Regions from separate parts of the Cytobacillus sp. QJM3NY_8 genome, predicted to be linked through region 2. Evidence: a T-box and tRNA genes for the amino acid it is inferred to sense, from the RefSeq annotation. Region 2 holds a T-box; the other holds one or more tRNA genes.
What was found. A T-box is a leader RNA that pairs with one kind of tRNA and senses whether it is charged. The one in region 2 lies ahead of glyQ (glycine--tRNA ligase subunit alpha), so its partner is inferred to be a tRNA-Gly.
Positions count from the first base shown of each region.

Region 1: it encodes a tRNA-Gly, which carries the amino acid that the T-box ahead of glyQ (glycine--tRNA ligase subunit alpha) is inferred to sense. The anticodon was not compared.

Region 1 is NZ_CM149681.1:1,210,732-1,217,785, forward strand. It holds gene AC0VZ9_RS06450 (ThuA domain-containing protein) at 1-185, shown strand, start outside; gene AC0VZ9_RS06455 (Gfo/Idh/MocA family protein) at 187-1,215, shown strand; gene AC0VZ9_RS06460 (Gfo/Idh/MocA family protein) at 1,229-2,266, shown strand; gene AC0VZ9_RS06465 (sugar phosphate isomerase/epimerase family protein) at 2,285-3,253, shown strand; tRNA gene AC0VZ9_RS06470 (tRNA-Gly) at 3,601-3,674, shown strand; gene AC0VZ9_RS06475 (B3/B4 domain-containing protein) at 3,799-4,467, opposite strand; gene queG (tRNA epoxyqueuosine(34) reductase QueG) at 4,575-5,708, shown strand; gene AC0VZ9_RS06485 (amidase domain-containing protein) at 5,909-6,787, shown strand; gene trmL (tRNA (uridine(34)/cytosine(34)/5-carboxymethylaminomethyluridine(34)-2'-O)-methyltransferase TrmL) at 6,850-7,054, shown strand, end outside.
Region 2 is NZ_CM149681.1:4,064,703-4,071,756, reverse strand. It holds gene era (GTPase Era) at 1-5, shown strand, start outside; gene AC0VZ9_RS20990 (YqzL family protein) at 165-308, shown strand; gene recO (DNA repair protein RecO) at 339-1,091, shown strand; T-box leader at 1,177-1,362, shown strand; gene glyQ (glycine--tRNA ligase subunit alpha) at 1,469-2,359, shown strand; gene glyS (glycine--tRNA ligase subunit beta) at 2,352-4,424, shown strand; gene ccpN (transcriptional regulator CcpN) at 4,680-5,315, shown strand; gene AC0VZ9_RS20965 (pyruvate, water dikinase regulatory protein) at 5,344-6,162, shown strand; gene AC0VZ9_RS20960 (YaiI/YqxD family protein) at 6,533-7,000, shown strand; gene dnaG (DNA primase) at 7,040-7,054, shown strand, end outside.

The DNA.
Region 1 (7,054 bases), 2.4 Mb from region 2:
AAGGGAAAATCTTTTATTTTCGCCCAGGACATGAAACGTATCCAACTTATTATCATAAGGACGTTCAGCAGGTTATTAAAAATGCTGTTAAGTGGGCTAAACCAACTGATCTTCCCGTACCGGTCTATGGAAATGCGAAGCCATTGGAGAGAATCAGAGTGAGTCAAGAAGGAGTGGAGAATTAAGATGAAAAAACTCAAAATTGGAATAATTGGCTGTGGAAGTATAGCCAAGCATCGGCATATGCCTGAATATCATGCAAGCAGCGGGGCTGTCATTGCAGCGGTATGTGATATTGATGAAGAGCGTGCAAATGTGTTTGCCGGGTTGTACGGGGCGCAGGTGTACACCGATTATAGAGAATTGCTGGCTAATAAGGATATAGATGCAGTGAGTGTCTGCACCCCGAATTATCTGCATGCTCCCATATCAGCTGCAGCATTAAACGCCGGCAAGCATGTACTATGTGAAAAGCCTATGGCAACTTCTATGGAAGAGGCACAGGACATGATTGAAGCAGCCAGTAAGAATAGAAAGAAATTAATGATTGCTCATAATCAGCGCTTTGTTCCATCTCATAAAAAAGCAAAGGAATTGATTGCAAAAGGTGAAGCTGGAAAAATCTATAGTTTCCGGACGGCTTTTGGCCACGGCGGGCCAGAGGGATGGAGTGCAGATGGCAAAGAAAGCTGGTTCTTCAAAAAAGATCAGGCTTTTATTGGCGCCATGGGCGACCTTGGTGTACATAAGACCGACTTGCTGCGTTATCTGCTGGGAGAAGAGTTTGCTGAGGCAGGAGCATTCGTAGAGACAAGTGCCAAGATGGGTGCTGATGTCGATGATACAGCGGTATGCGTTTTAAAAACGGAAAGCGGTGTAATCGGTACATTGGCTGCAAGCTGGTCTTATGTCTCAAAAGAAGACAATTCCACAATTATTTATGGAGAAAAGGCAATTTTGAGATTAGAAGATGATCCGGTGAATTCTCTCATTGTTCAGTATGCAAACGGTGAAACAGTGAAGTACGAACTTGGCGGGATTCAGACAAATGAAGAAGGAGGACAAAAGAATTCAGGCGTCATTGATCATTTTCTTGAAAGCATCTTAAATGAACAGGAGCCTGCGATTCCTGGTTCTGAGGGAATGAAGTCGCTCCAAGTGATACTTGCTGCGCTGGAGTCGAGCGAAACAAAGCAGATTGTCAGAATTAAGTGAGGTGCATGCATCAATGAAGAAACTTCGGATCGGGATTATTGGTGCTGGCGGAATAGCCCAGTCCAGGCATATTCCCGTTTTACTAAAATTATCGGATAGTGCTTCCATAACAGCTATTTGCGATGTGAATGAGGATACTGCAAAATTGGCTGCAAGGAAGTTTGGAATTAGCAGCGTTTTTACGGATTATAAAGAAGTATTCAGTGAAACAGATGCCGTAGTTATTTGTACACCGAATAAGTTTCATGCTGAGATTACGGCTGCTGCACTGGATGCCGGGCTGCATGTGTTGTGTGAGAAGCCGATGGCCATGACAGCAGAAGAATGCAGGAAAATGATAGAAGCCAGAGACAGGTCGGGAAAGGTTTTGGCCATTGCCTACCACTACCGGTTTATGAAAGAGGCTCAGGCTGCCAAAAAACTCATTTCAGAAGATGAAATTGGTCTTCCATTTGCTGCCAGAGCACGGGCGATGAGAAGAAGAAAGGTGCCGGGATGGGGTGTTTTCACCAATAAGGAACTTCAGGGCGGAGGAAGTTTGATTGATTATGGATGCCACTTGCTTGACCTCTCGCTTTGGCTTCTGGGAAACCCGGAGGAAACCGGGGTTTCCGGTACAGCTTATAATACATTGAGCAGAATGCCTGAGCAGGTGAATCTATGGGGAAGTTTTGACCATCAATCCTTTAATGTCGATGACCATGTGACAGCTTATATAAAATTTGCCAATGGGGCATCCCTGCTTTTTGAAACCTCATGGTCGGCCAATATCGAACGGGATGATGAAAGCCTCAGCCTTTCAGGGCAGGGTGGAGGAATTGATTTATTCCCATTCAGTTTGAACCAATCCAAACATGGAATGCTCCTTAATACACGCTCAGAATGGCTGCCGGGGGAGGATGACTATGCTTTGGCGCAGGCACGGAACTTTATTGACAGCTGTTTGGGGAGGGAAGAATTCATAGTTAAAGCAGAAGAAGCACTGCAGACAACCAGAATTATTGATGCGATTTATAAAAGCAGTGAAATGGGCAGAAGAGAAATACTTTAGAAGCGAGGAGGGGATTTTATGAAGCTCGGCGTATTTACCGTTTTATTTGCTGAGAAGAATTTTGAAGAAATGCTTGATCATGTGGCAGCTGCAGGTCTTAAGGCTGTTGAAATCGGAACGGGGGCTTATCCCGGAAACGCTCACTGCAGCCTGAACGAGCTATTAGAAAGTAAAGAACTTCGGGCTGATTATCTGAAAAAGATTTTATCAAGAGGTCTTGAAATCAGCGCATTCAGCTGCCATGGCAATCCGATTTCCCCTGATAGAGCATTTGCAGAGGAATCGGACCGCGTGTTATATGACACGATTAGGTTAGCCAGCTTAATGAATGTTCCGGTTGTTAACTGTTTTTCAGGCACTGCAGGTGATGGGGAAGGGGCCGAGCATCCGAATTGGCCGGTTGCTCCATGGCCGAATGAGTATGGAGAAGTGCTGAAATGGCAATGGGAGGAGAAACTCATTCCTTACTGGAAGAAAGCCGGGCAATTTGCAAAAGACCACAATGTGAAAATTGGTCTTGAACTTCATGGCGGATTCCTTGTGCATACTCCTTATACACTTCTAAAATTAAGGGAAGAAACCTGTGATGCCATTGGTGCCAATCTGGACCCAAGCCATTTATGGTGGCAGGGAATCGACCCTGTGGCAGCAATAAAGATTTTGGGAAAAGAAAATGCCATTCATCATTTTCATGCAAAAGATACCTATATTGACCAGGAAAATGTTAATATGTACGGTTTAACAGATATGCAGCCGTATGGAAATGTCCAGACCAGAGCGTGGACATTCAGGTCAGTCGGGTGCGGACACGGCCTGCAGGAATGGTCGGATATGATGAGCGCTTTGCGAACATTTGGGTATGATTATGTTGTCAGCATTGAGCATGAAGATCCGCTTATGTCTATAGAAGAAGGATTTACAAGGGCAGTCAGGAACCTTAAATCGATCTTAATTGAAGAGCAGCCTTCAGAAATGTGGTGGGTGTAACATTCTTAGCAGGGAAGGATTTTAAATCCTTTCCTGTATTTTCGACAAATTTCTCAATTGGGGTTGACCATTCCGGCTGAATTTAGTATTATTAAATAGTTGATTCGACACAATGTTTATTTTGCTGTTGATAAAAATCGACATTGGATTTTGTCATAATCTCATTACTGATTAAATATAAGTACACAAATGCGGGTGTAGTTTAGTGGTAAAACCTCAGCCACGAGCCAACACATCCATGAATCATCTCCGAGTTGCCTCGACGCATAGGCTTCCATGAAAAAGCTTTTAGAGGAAGAGGCATGCAAGTACGGGAAAAAAACAGTAGTCAGTAACTTCATATAAATGCGGGTGTAGTTTAGTGGTAAAACCTCAGCCTTCCAAGCTGATGATGAGGGTTCGATTCCCTTCACCCGCTCCATACATAGCCAACGCAGTGTTTCGTTCAAAAAGAACGAGGTATTGCGTTTTTTCATGTTCTTTGGCTATTGAGCAAAAAAATCGGGTGGCATCCGCGGATTCCACTCGATTTTTAATAAACTTGTTTAACATCCAATTACCTTAAAGGTTCCTTCTCCACCATGCACTTGAGAGTACATGTTCATTAGGGACTCAACCATTTTTTCAGCCTTTTCCATTTCCAGAGAAGGGCGCAAATAAACGATTTGAACGGCATTTTTAGTCTGTTCCGTCACCGCTGTCCTTTCAGAGTCGACAAACGGACTGCCAAATGGCCCTGCCGCATCTTCACTAATAATTAAATTGGCAAGTGAGTTGGGTCTTCCGTTTAGACCGTTATATTCTTCGCCTTCTTTGCCTAACCTGATAGTCAGATTGCCTGAAAGCTTATCTGCGTCATACACGCCAATCGGTATTTGATATTCGAGGGAAAAGAAGTTGTTAATATCTATGGAGCTGTTGACCGGCTGCAGATAATTTTGTTTCTTAATTCTTCGGTACAGTGCTTCTGCAGAGTGGCGGTACCGATTTGGATCCTTGCCTGCTGTTTTGAAAATCTGTCTCCATTCTTTGATCCCTTCATATTCTGTAACACTCTTGTCCTCTAAGTCAAAATAAATTGATTCCTGAAATAATTGGAGTCTGCCCTTTACCATTTGAGGAGATTGTCCGACTTCTATATTTTTATATGTAATGAATCCAATTTTAAATTGGGGAATTAACCTGCACAACTCGGGAGCAAACGTAATTTCCAAGCTTTCCACCTCCAAAATTACTTTAAAATAGTTTATCATAATAAGCGGTGATTCAATAAATTAAAGACTTTCATATAAATCAATTTTTCATGAAAGGAGGTTATACAATGGATTTTGCCCAATTCAAGCAGGAAGTGATTGAATACAGCAAAACAATTGGCATAGATAAAATCGGTTTTACAGCAGCCAGCACTTTTGATGAGATGAAAAATAGACTGATTCGCCAGCAGGAACTTCAATATCAATCTGGATTTGAAGAGCCCGATATTGAGAAGAGAGTGAATCCCAGCCTCCTATTGGACAAGCCCAAATCCATTATCTCAATAGCTGTTGCTTACCCTTCCAAAATGAAGGTCAGAGTGGTCAGCAAAAGAGGTGAGAGAAGAGGCATTTTCTGCCGCGCTTCATGGGGTAAAGACTATCATCATATCTTGAGGGAACGTCTACAGAAACTTGAGGGATTCATTCAGTCAAGAATACCTGAGGCGTTATGCAAATCCATGGTGGATACAGGTGAGCTTGTGGATCGGGCCGTAGCGCAGCGTGCCGGAATTGGCTGGAGCGGAAAAAACTGTTCCATCATTACACCGGAATTCGGATCGTATGTCTATCTAGGAGAAATGATTACGAATCTGCCATTTGAGCCGGATAAACCAATGGAAGACAGATGCGGCAGCTGCAATAAATGTGTAGACGTCTGTCCGACTGGTGCTTTAATTCAGGGAGGTCAGCTTGATGCACAGAAGTGCATCGCGTTTCTGACACAGACAAAAGGCTTTCTTGCTGAGCCGTATAGAGAAAAACTGGGTAACAGACTTTATGGGTGTGATACCTGTCAAACCGTATGCCCTGAAAATAAAGGCAAGGATTTTCATCTGCACGAAGAGATGGAGCCGGATCCGGAAGTGGCAAAGCCGCTTTTAAGGCCGCTTTTATTTATCAGCAACCGTGAATTTAAAGAAAAATATGGTCCGGTTTCAGGCTCCTGGAGAGGGAAAAAGCCGATCCAGCGAAATGCCATTATCGCCTTGGCTCACTACAAAGACGAAACAGCTGTAGAAGATCTGATTAAAGTCATGACAGAAGATCCTCGGCCGGTGATCCGTGGAACGGCTGCCTGGGCACTTGGGAAAATTGGCGGTGAGAAATCATTAGCTGCCCTGGAAAAGGCTTTGCAGCAGGAAAAAGACGGAGAGGCTATTGCTGAGATTGAAAAAGGTTTAAGTTTTATTGAGAAATGATGAGGGAGGAATCTCCCTCTTTTTCTATGCCATTTTTATGAAAAATTCTAATTTTTCCTCAGTCCAACAATATGCAAAGAGTAAAATTCAAATGCAGAGAAACTGTTCAGTCCGGCTGACTTACTGTTATATTGCACGAAAAATTAAGCAAAGTCCTCTGCTTTCTCTCATATGTATTGAATAGGAGAGGAGTGAGATGCGTGAGGGACCAGCTTCAGGAGCTGTTAATAAAAAGAGTGCAGCAGTGCGTTTCCCATTCAAGAAGTTCAATTCATACCTGCCCTAAGATTGAAAAGAAGAAAGAATCTCTTACCGCCCGGTCCGGTGAGATTGTTAAAGCCCAGGCAACCGGAAAAGTGATCAAGGTCGGCGGGGAGAAGGATGACGTGAAGCAGGTTGAATACAGAGTTCACTTTAGATATTTAATTAAGCAAAAAGGCGTGTTCTATATGGAAGAAGAAATTGAAGAGCGAACAGCCGACTTTTATAAAGGAGTGTTCGTCGAGGATCGGGAGAAAAACCCTTTTAATGAGATTCAAAAAGATGAAGCGTCTCCAGACCATGAATATGGAGAGGAAGAAAGGCTTGTATATGAGTATGACCGCATGAAAGCAGTGCAGTATGCAGAAAAATGGTGGAACAGCTATAATCCGGCTTATAAAAAATTTGAAGTGGATTGCACCAATTATATTTCACAGTGCCTTCATGTAGGCGGCGGCCCGATGAGAGGGTATCCTAACCGCGGAAAAGGATGGTGGATGAGAAGCGGAAATTGGAGCTACAGCTGGACGGTAGCGAATTCATTGCGATGGTATCTGCCGAGTTCGAATTCGGGGTTAAGAGCGGAGGAAGTCTCCAGTCCGGATCAGCTCTTAATTGGAGATGTTATTTGCTATGATTTTCAGGGAGACGGGCGATTTGACCATACAACGATCGTGACGGGAAAAGATGCCTCAGGAATGCCCCTGGTCAATGCCCATACTTATAACAGCCGAATGCGTTATTGGGCTTATGAAGATTCAACAGCCTATACACCGAATATTAAATATAAATTTTTGTCTATAACTGATGACCAGTAATTTGTAAGGTGATTTCAAAATGATATAATAACACATGCAGATTTAATTTAGAGGTGAAAAAAGTGGGGTTGCATGTAGTATTATATCAGCCGGAAATTCCGGCCAACACTGGTAATATAGCCCGTACTTGTGCGGCTACTGATACGACATTGCATCTGATCCGGCCGCTTGGCTTCTCGACAGATGATAAAATGCTGAAGCGTGCAGGCTTGGATTATTGGCAATTTGTAAAGATCGTCTATCATGAATCATTGGACGATTTCTTTA
Region 2 (7,054 bases):
ACTAAACCCAGCCCTAATTAAAGTATTATTCATTTCTGATTTATATGCATGCAGGTGATTGACAATATTTTCGTCTCATGATTTTACAAAGACAGGCTATGATATAGATAAATGTATTGGGATAAAGAAATTGCTAGTTGAATAACTGAAAGGTGGGGTTTTCGATGATGGATTTTACCTGGAGAGTGTTTTCCCAGACAGGAAATATTGACACATATCTTCTCTTCAAGGAGCTAGAAAAGGAAACTCAGGATATACCCGGCAGCAATGATGAAGAGCTAGCAGAAGCTGATTTTCCCATCTCATAGGTTTGTCGAAAGACAGGGATGGTGTCACGGTTGCTTGATAAATGTGAAGGCATCGTCATCAGGACAACTAATTATAGTGAAACAAATAAGATTGTTACTTTATATACCCGTGAATGGGGAAAAGTTGGTGTGATGGCACGAGGAGCGAAAAAGCCGAACAGCAGACTTGCTGCTGTCACCCAGCTTTTTACATACGGGAATTTCTTAGTTCAGCGTGGAAGCGGTTTGGGTACCCTGCAGCAGGGGGACATGATTTCATCTATGCGGTCCATTAAAGAAGATATTTTTCTGACTGCATATGCAAGCTATATTGTCGATTTGACTGATAAAAGCATTGAGGATAAGAAGCCCAACCCATTTTTGTTCGAATTGCTGTATCAAACCCTAAATTTAATAAACGAAGGATATGACCCGGAAATTCTTACAAACATTTATGAAATGAAAATGCTGAATGCTCTGGGTTTATATCCAGTACTTGATCAATGTTCTGTCTGCGGAAGCACTGACGGGCATTTTGCATTTTCTATCCGCGAAAACGGGCTTATTTGTCACCGCTGCCTTGATAAGGATCCTTATCATTATAAAGTGTCCCAGGCGACAATTAAGCTTCTTCGCCTGTTTTACTTTTTTGACTTGTCCCGGCTCGGCAATATCTCTGTCAAACCAGAAACCAAAGCTGAATTGAAAAAGATTATTTCTGCCTATTATGAAGAGTATTCAGGCTTAAACTTGAAGACAAAGAAGTTTCTGAATCAAATGGCTAAGTTTAATGATTTAATGTAATGCGTTTCTTTATAGGCGAAGCGCATTGGCTTTTGTTATTATTGACAATTTAAATCCATTCCGCTATGATTCAAAGTAATAAAATATAATTGCTGTGAAGGAGAAGAGTACTTAACCTTTTCTAATTAAAGCGAACCCGGGATAGTGGGAGCCGGGCATGGATGGTTAAGGAAGGGCGCTCCAGAGCAATATTGTCTATCGACAACTAAAGAGGCTGTGGTCAAAATCGCAGCAAATAGGGTGGAACCGCGGGTAAACTCTCGTCCCTATGCCATTGGGCATAGAGACGGGAGTTTTTTATGTTCACAGAAAAGCGGTGGGTAGACAGCTGTTAAGTTCATAAAGCTATAATTTATACAATAAGAAAGAGGTGTCCTATGAATATTCAAAACATGATATTAACACTTCAAAAACATTGGTCTGAACAGGGTTGTATCTTGATGCAGGCATATGATACTGAAAAAGGGGCCGGAACAATGAGCCCGTATACTTTTTTAAGAGCGATTGGACCAGAGCCGTGGAATGTTGCTTATGTGGAGCCTTCACGCCGTCCTGCCGATGGGCGTTATGGTGAGAATCCAAACCGGCTTTATCAGCATCATCAATTTCAGGTGATCATGAAGCCGTCGCCGGATAATATTCAGGAGCTGTATCTTGATTCATTAAAAGCATTGGGCATTGATCCGCTTGAACATGATATCCGGTTTGTAGAAGATAACTGGGAAAATCCTTCTCTGGGCTGTGCAGGCTTAGGATGGGAAGTTTGGCTTGATGGTATGGAAATAACGCAGTTCACATATTTCCAGCAGGTAGGCGGATTGGAATGTAAGCCTGTGTCAGTTGAGATTACCTACGGAATTGAAAGGCTTGCATCCTACATTCAGGACAAGGAAAATGTCTTTGACCTTGAATGGACTGACGGGTTTACGGTTAGAGATATCTTCCTGCAGCCTGAGTTCGAGCATTCGAAATACACATTTGAAACATCAGATCAGGAAATGCTCTTCAATTTGTTCAATATTTATGAAAAAGAAGCACATAGACAAATGGATGAAGGCCTAGTACACCCGGCATATGACTATGTATTAAAATGCTCTCATACCTTTAATTTGCTTGATGCAAGGGGAGCGATCTCTGTTACAGAAAGAACCGGCTATATCGCCCGATGCCGAAATCTGGCCAGAAAAGTAGCCAAAACTTTTTATGAAGAGAGAGAAAAACTCGGTTTCCCAATATTAAAGGATAAGGAGGAAGAATCTCATGAATAAGAAAGATCTTCTGCTGGAAATTGGACTTGAAGAAATGCCTGCCAGATTTGTCACTAATTCAATGAATCAGCTTTCAGATAAAGTGAACTCATGGCTTTTGGAAAAGAAAATATCTTTTGACGAGATCAGCGCTTTCTCTTCTCCACGCCGTTTGGCTGTTCTTGTAACGGGAGTAGATACCGCCCAGGAGGACATAAATGAGGAAGCGAAAGGACCTGCAAAAAAAATTGCCTTAACCGAGGATGGAGAATGGTCAAAAGCTGCGGTTGGATTCAGCCGGGGCCAGGGAGCTTCTGTTGAAGATATATTCTTTAAAGAAATTAATGGGGTTGAATATGCCCATGTCAGCAAATTTATAAAAGGAAAGGAAACAGCAGCACTGCTGCCGGAACTCCAGCAGATTGTCACCTCGTTATCATTCCCGAAAAATATGCGCTGGGCAAACCAGGAGCTGCGCTTTATCAGGCCGATCAAATGGCTTATGGCATTATTCGGAAATGAAGTCATTCCTTTTGCAATTACAAACGTTCATACTTCTAACCTTACAAGGGGCCACCGCTTTCTGGGCGAAGAGATTGAAATTAACAATCCTTCTGATTATGAAAAGTCCCTGCTGGCGCAATATGTGATAACTAATCCGCAGGAAAGAAAAAGTGCAATTCTATCACAATTGCAAAAAATAGAAGAAGAAAATGACTGGGTGATCCCTGTAGATGAAGATTTATTGGAAGAAGTAAATAACCTGGTTGAGTATCCAACAGCATTATATGGCCAGTTTGAAGAAGAATACCTGGAGCTTCCGGAAGAGGTTTTAATTACATCGATGAAGGAGCATCAGCGTTATTTTCCGGTAAAGTCCAAAGAGGGCAGGCTGCTTCCTTACTTTGTTACTGTCCGAAATGGATCCCATGAACATTTGGAGAAAGTGGCTAAAGGAAATGAGAAAGTATTGCGGGCAAGACTTTCTGATGCAGCTTTCTTCTACAGGGAGGACCAAAAAACGGATATCGCGGCATCACTGGAAAAACTTAAGAACATTGTTTATCATGAAGAAATTGGAACTCTTGCTGAAAAGGTGGAACGTGTTCGCCAGCTGGCAGCTAATTTGAGTGAAAATCTTCATTTCAGCGATGAGGCAAAGGCAGTGACAGACCGGGCTGCTGAAATCAGCAAGTTCGACCTTGTTTCGCACATGGTTTATGAATTTCCAGAGCTGCAAGGCTTTATGGGTGAAAAATATGCCCTGCAAAAAGGTGAAAAGGAAGCTGTGGCGCGTGCAATTAATGAACATTATATGCCGCGCAATGCAGAGGACCAGACGCCTGCAAGTGATGCTGGTGCAGTGCTGTCCATTGCTGAAAAGCTCGACACAATTGTGTCTTCCTTTGCAATAGGGATTATTCCAAGCGGCTCCCAGGATCCATATGCCTTAAGAAGACAGGCAACGGGTGTTATCCAGACTTTACTGGCAAAAAATTGGGATTTAAAACTCGAAGAATTAATTGCATTATCTTCTGAGACTGTTCTTAATTCGAAGATTGGAAAGAAATCAAAGGGTGAATTGATGCAGGAACTGGTTTCATTCTTTAAATTAAGAATCAAATATATGCTGCAGGAGAAGACAGTTCGTTATGACTTAATTGAAGCCGTTTTGGGCAGTGAAATCGGTTCAGTACCTTCACTTGTAAAAAGAGCTGAAGTATTGGAGTCCCATAAGGATGCTGCAGGTTTCAAGGAAAGCATTGAAGCTCTTAGCCGAGTTATCAACATTGCTTCTAAAGCAGAGGATAAAGGGGATATAGACAGCAGCTTATTTGAAAATGTTTACGAAAAATCTCTTTTCAACAAATATTTATCAGTGAACGAGGAATTAAGAAAAGAGGTAGCAGAAGAAGCTGCCTTTAACCTGCTAATTAGCCTGAAACCAGAAATTGATCAATACTTCGAGCATACTATGGTTATGGATGAAAAGCAGGAAATTCGCAGCAATAGGCTGCACCAGATGGCAAATTTGGCTGATTTGATTAAGAAGTTTGCAAATATGAACGAAATTATTGTTAAATAACGAGCTTAAATTTTGCGTTTTTTGCTGGAATAGGATTAAATTTTAAGAAAGAAGACAGCAGCTTTAGCTGTCAGGAAAGAGCCTGTTATATTGCTGACGGGCTCTTTCATATTTTGGACATATTGGGCGAAGTAAAGAGAACTATATAGGAAACACATCTTTTCATTTATGACAAATAGTATATAATAATTATATAAAAGTATAACATTATTATAATGGGAAATGAGTGCCATTAGCATACCCTGTTCAGAATAGGTGGTGAGGAAGATCGAATTAAATAAAAGGCAGGAAAAGATCATAGAAATCGTAAAGGAAAACGGACCGATCACTGGTGAGAGTATAGCGGAACAGCTTAACTTAACCAGGGCAACACTAAGGCCGGATCTGGCTATATTAACGATGGCAGGCTATTTGGATGCCCGTCCGCGTGTAGGATATTTTTATACAGGAAAAACCGGGGCACAGCTGTTGACAGAAAACCTTCAGAAGCTTTATGTAAGAGATTATCAATCCATTCCTGTAGTCGTTAATGAGAATGTATCGGTATATGATGCAATTGTGACTATGTTTCTGGAAGATGTCGGCACGCTATTTGTAGTGGACCAGAGTTCACTGCTTGTAGGGGTTTTGTCAAGGAAGGATTTGCTTAGGGCTAGTATTGGCAAGCAGGAGCTTAATTCTATCCCTGTTAATATCATTATGACAAGAATGCCTAATATTACGATGTGTGAAAAAGATGATTTGCTCATAGAAGTTGCTAAAAAGCTGATTGAAAAGCAAATCGATGCCCTTCCTGTTGTAAAAAAGACAGAGAAAGGGTTCGAAGTAAACGGCCGGATAACCAAAACAAACCTGACAAAAGCATTCTTGGCCCTGGCCGGCGAAAAGTAGCAAAGTAAGAAGGAGATGGTGTTGAAGAATGGAAAAATTGCCGATCATCTACGTCGTTTCGGACTCAGTGGGAGAAACGGCCGAACTTGTAACAAAAGCTGCCACAAGCCAGTTTAATGGCAGTGATATATCTATTAAGCGCTTCCCATATGTTGAAGAAAAAATACATATTGATGAAGTCATTTCGCTGGCAAAACTGGATAATGGCATGATAGCCTATACAATGGTTAAGCCGGATATGAGGAAGTATATTAACCAGAGGTCTGCAGAAGAAGGAATATATGCTTTTGATATCGTTGGCCCTTTAATGGATCAAATCCAAAGAGCCTGCGGCATTACCCCTCTTTTTGAACCTGGACTGGTCAGAAAGCTTGATGAGGATTATTTTAAAAAGATTGAGGCTATCGAGTTCGCTGTTAAATATGATGATGGCCGAGACCCTCGTGGGATATTAAAAGCGGATATAGTGTTAATAGGCGTTTCAAGGACATCAAAAACACCTCTTTCTCAATATCTGGCACATAAGCGCCTTAAAGTGGCTAACGTTCCCCTTGTTCCTGAAGTCGATCCTCCAGAAGAGCTGTTTCTTGTCCCGCCTGATAAGTGCTTCGGCCTGAAAATCAGTCCTGAGAAATTAAACTTTATCCGGAGAGAACGTCTAATATCGCTAGGTTTAAGCGATAATGCCAGCTATGCTAATATAGAGAGAATCAAAGAAGAAATAGGTTACTTTGAAAAGATTGTATCTAAAATTAAATGCCCGGTTATAGATGTCACGAATAAGGCAGTAGAAGAAACAGCCAATATGATTCTAAATCAATACCGTAAAAGCTTTCCGAAAAGCTAGCACATAAATTTTTTATGTGCCTTTTCTTTTTTATACTAGGCATTTAGGCTGTTTAGCTTAGGGTAGAATAGGGAGCGGGAGACTCCTCTGGAACCCCGAAATAAAGCTCCATTCTAAGGATGGCTTTTTTCAGGGGAAAACCTGTAAATTAAATTATATTCATCCCAGATAAATTAATGGCAAAATAGAGATTAATGTACTATAATAAAAAATTGTGATAAAAATGTCCCTGAATAGGTTTAGAGTTCATTGCGAAGGAATAAACTATTTATTGTGGCATGTCAAGTTTTCGACCAAGAAAAAATTCGACATATCTCACAATGCAAAAGTTATTCATGCAAAGAAGGATTATGCGGAGTGATGTAGAATTATTAGAACATCAGGCAAACCGAACATTATAGTAGATGCTGATTCCTGTCCCGTTAAAGAAGAAATTGTCGAAATCGCCAATTCCTTTACGTTGGACGCAGTATTTGTTGCTTCTTATGCCCATATGAAAAATGACCTAAATGGGGCTGTCTGGAAATTCGTTGACAGCAGTAAGGAAGCTGCTGATTTATTCATAATGAATTATGTGAAATCAGGAGATGTAGTTGTAACTCAAGATATTGGATTGGCATCAACTCTTTTGCTCAATGGTGTTTATGTCCTTTCTCCCAGGGGAATTTTATTTGAGGAAAATGAAATTCGGACCGCGCTTGAAATGAGGCACCTTTCAGCGAAAGCGCGAAGAAGAGGAGTTTATGGGAAAGGCCCAAAACCATACAGCCGAGAGGACAGATCCAGGTTTGTGCAGCAATTGACAAAAATTTTGTCGAATCTTGAAGGAATTCAGTAACGTTTATCGAATACCTGAGTAAGTAATGGAGTTGTTCATATGGCAGAACGGATC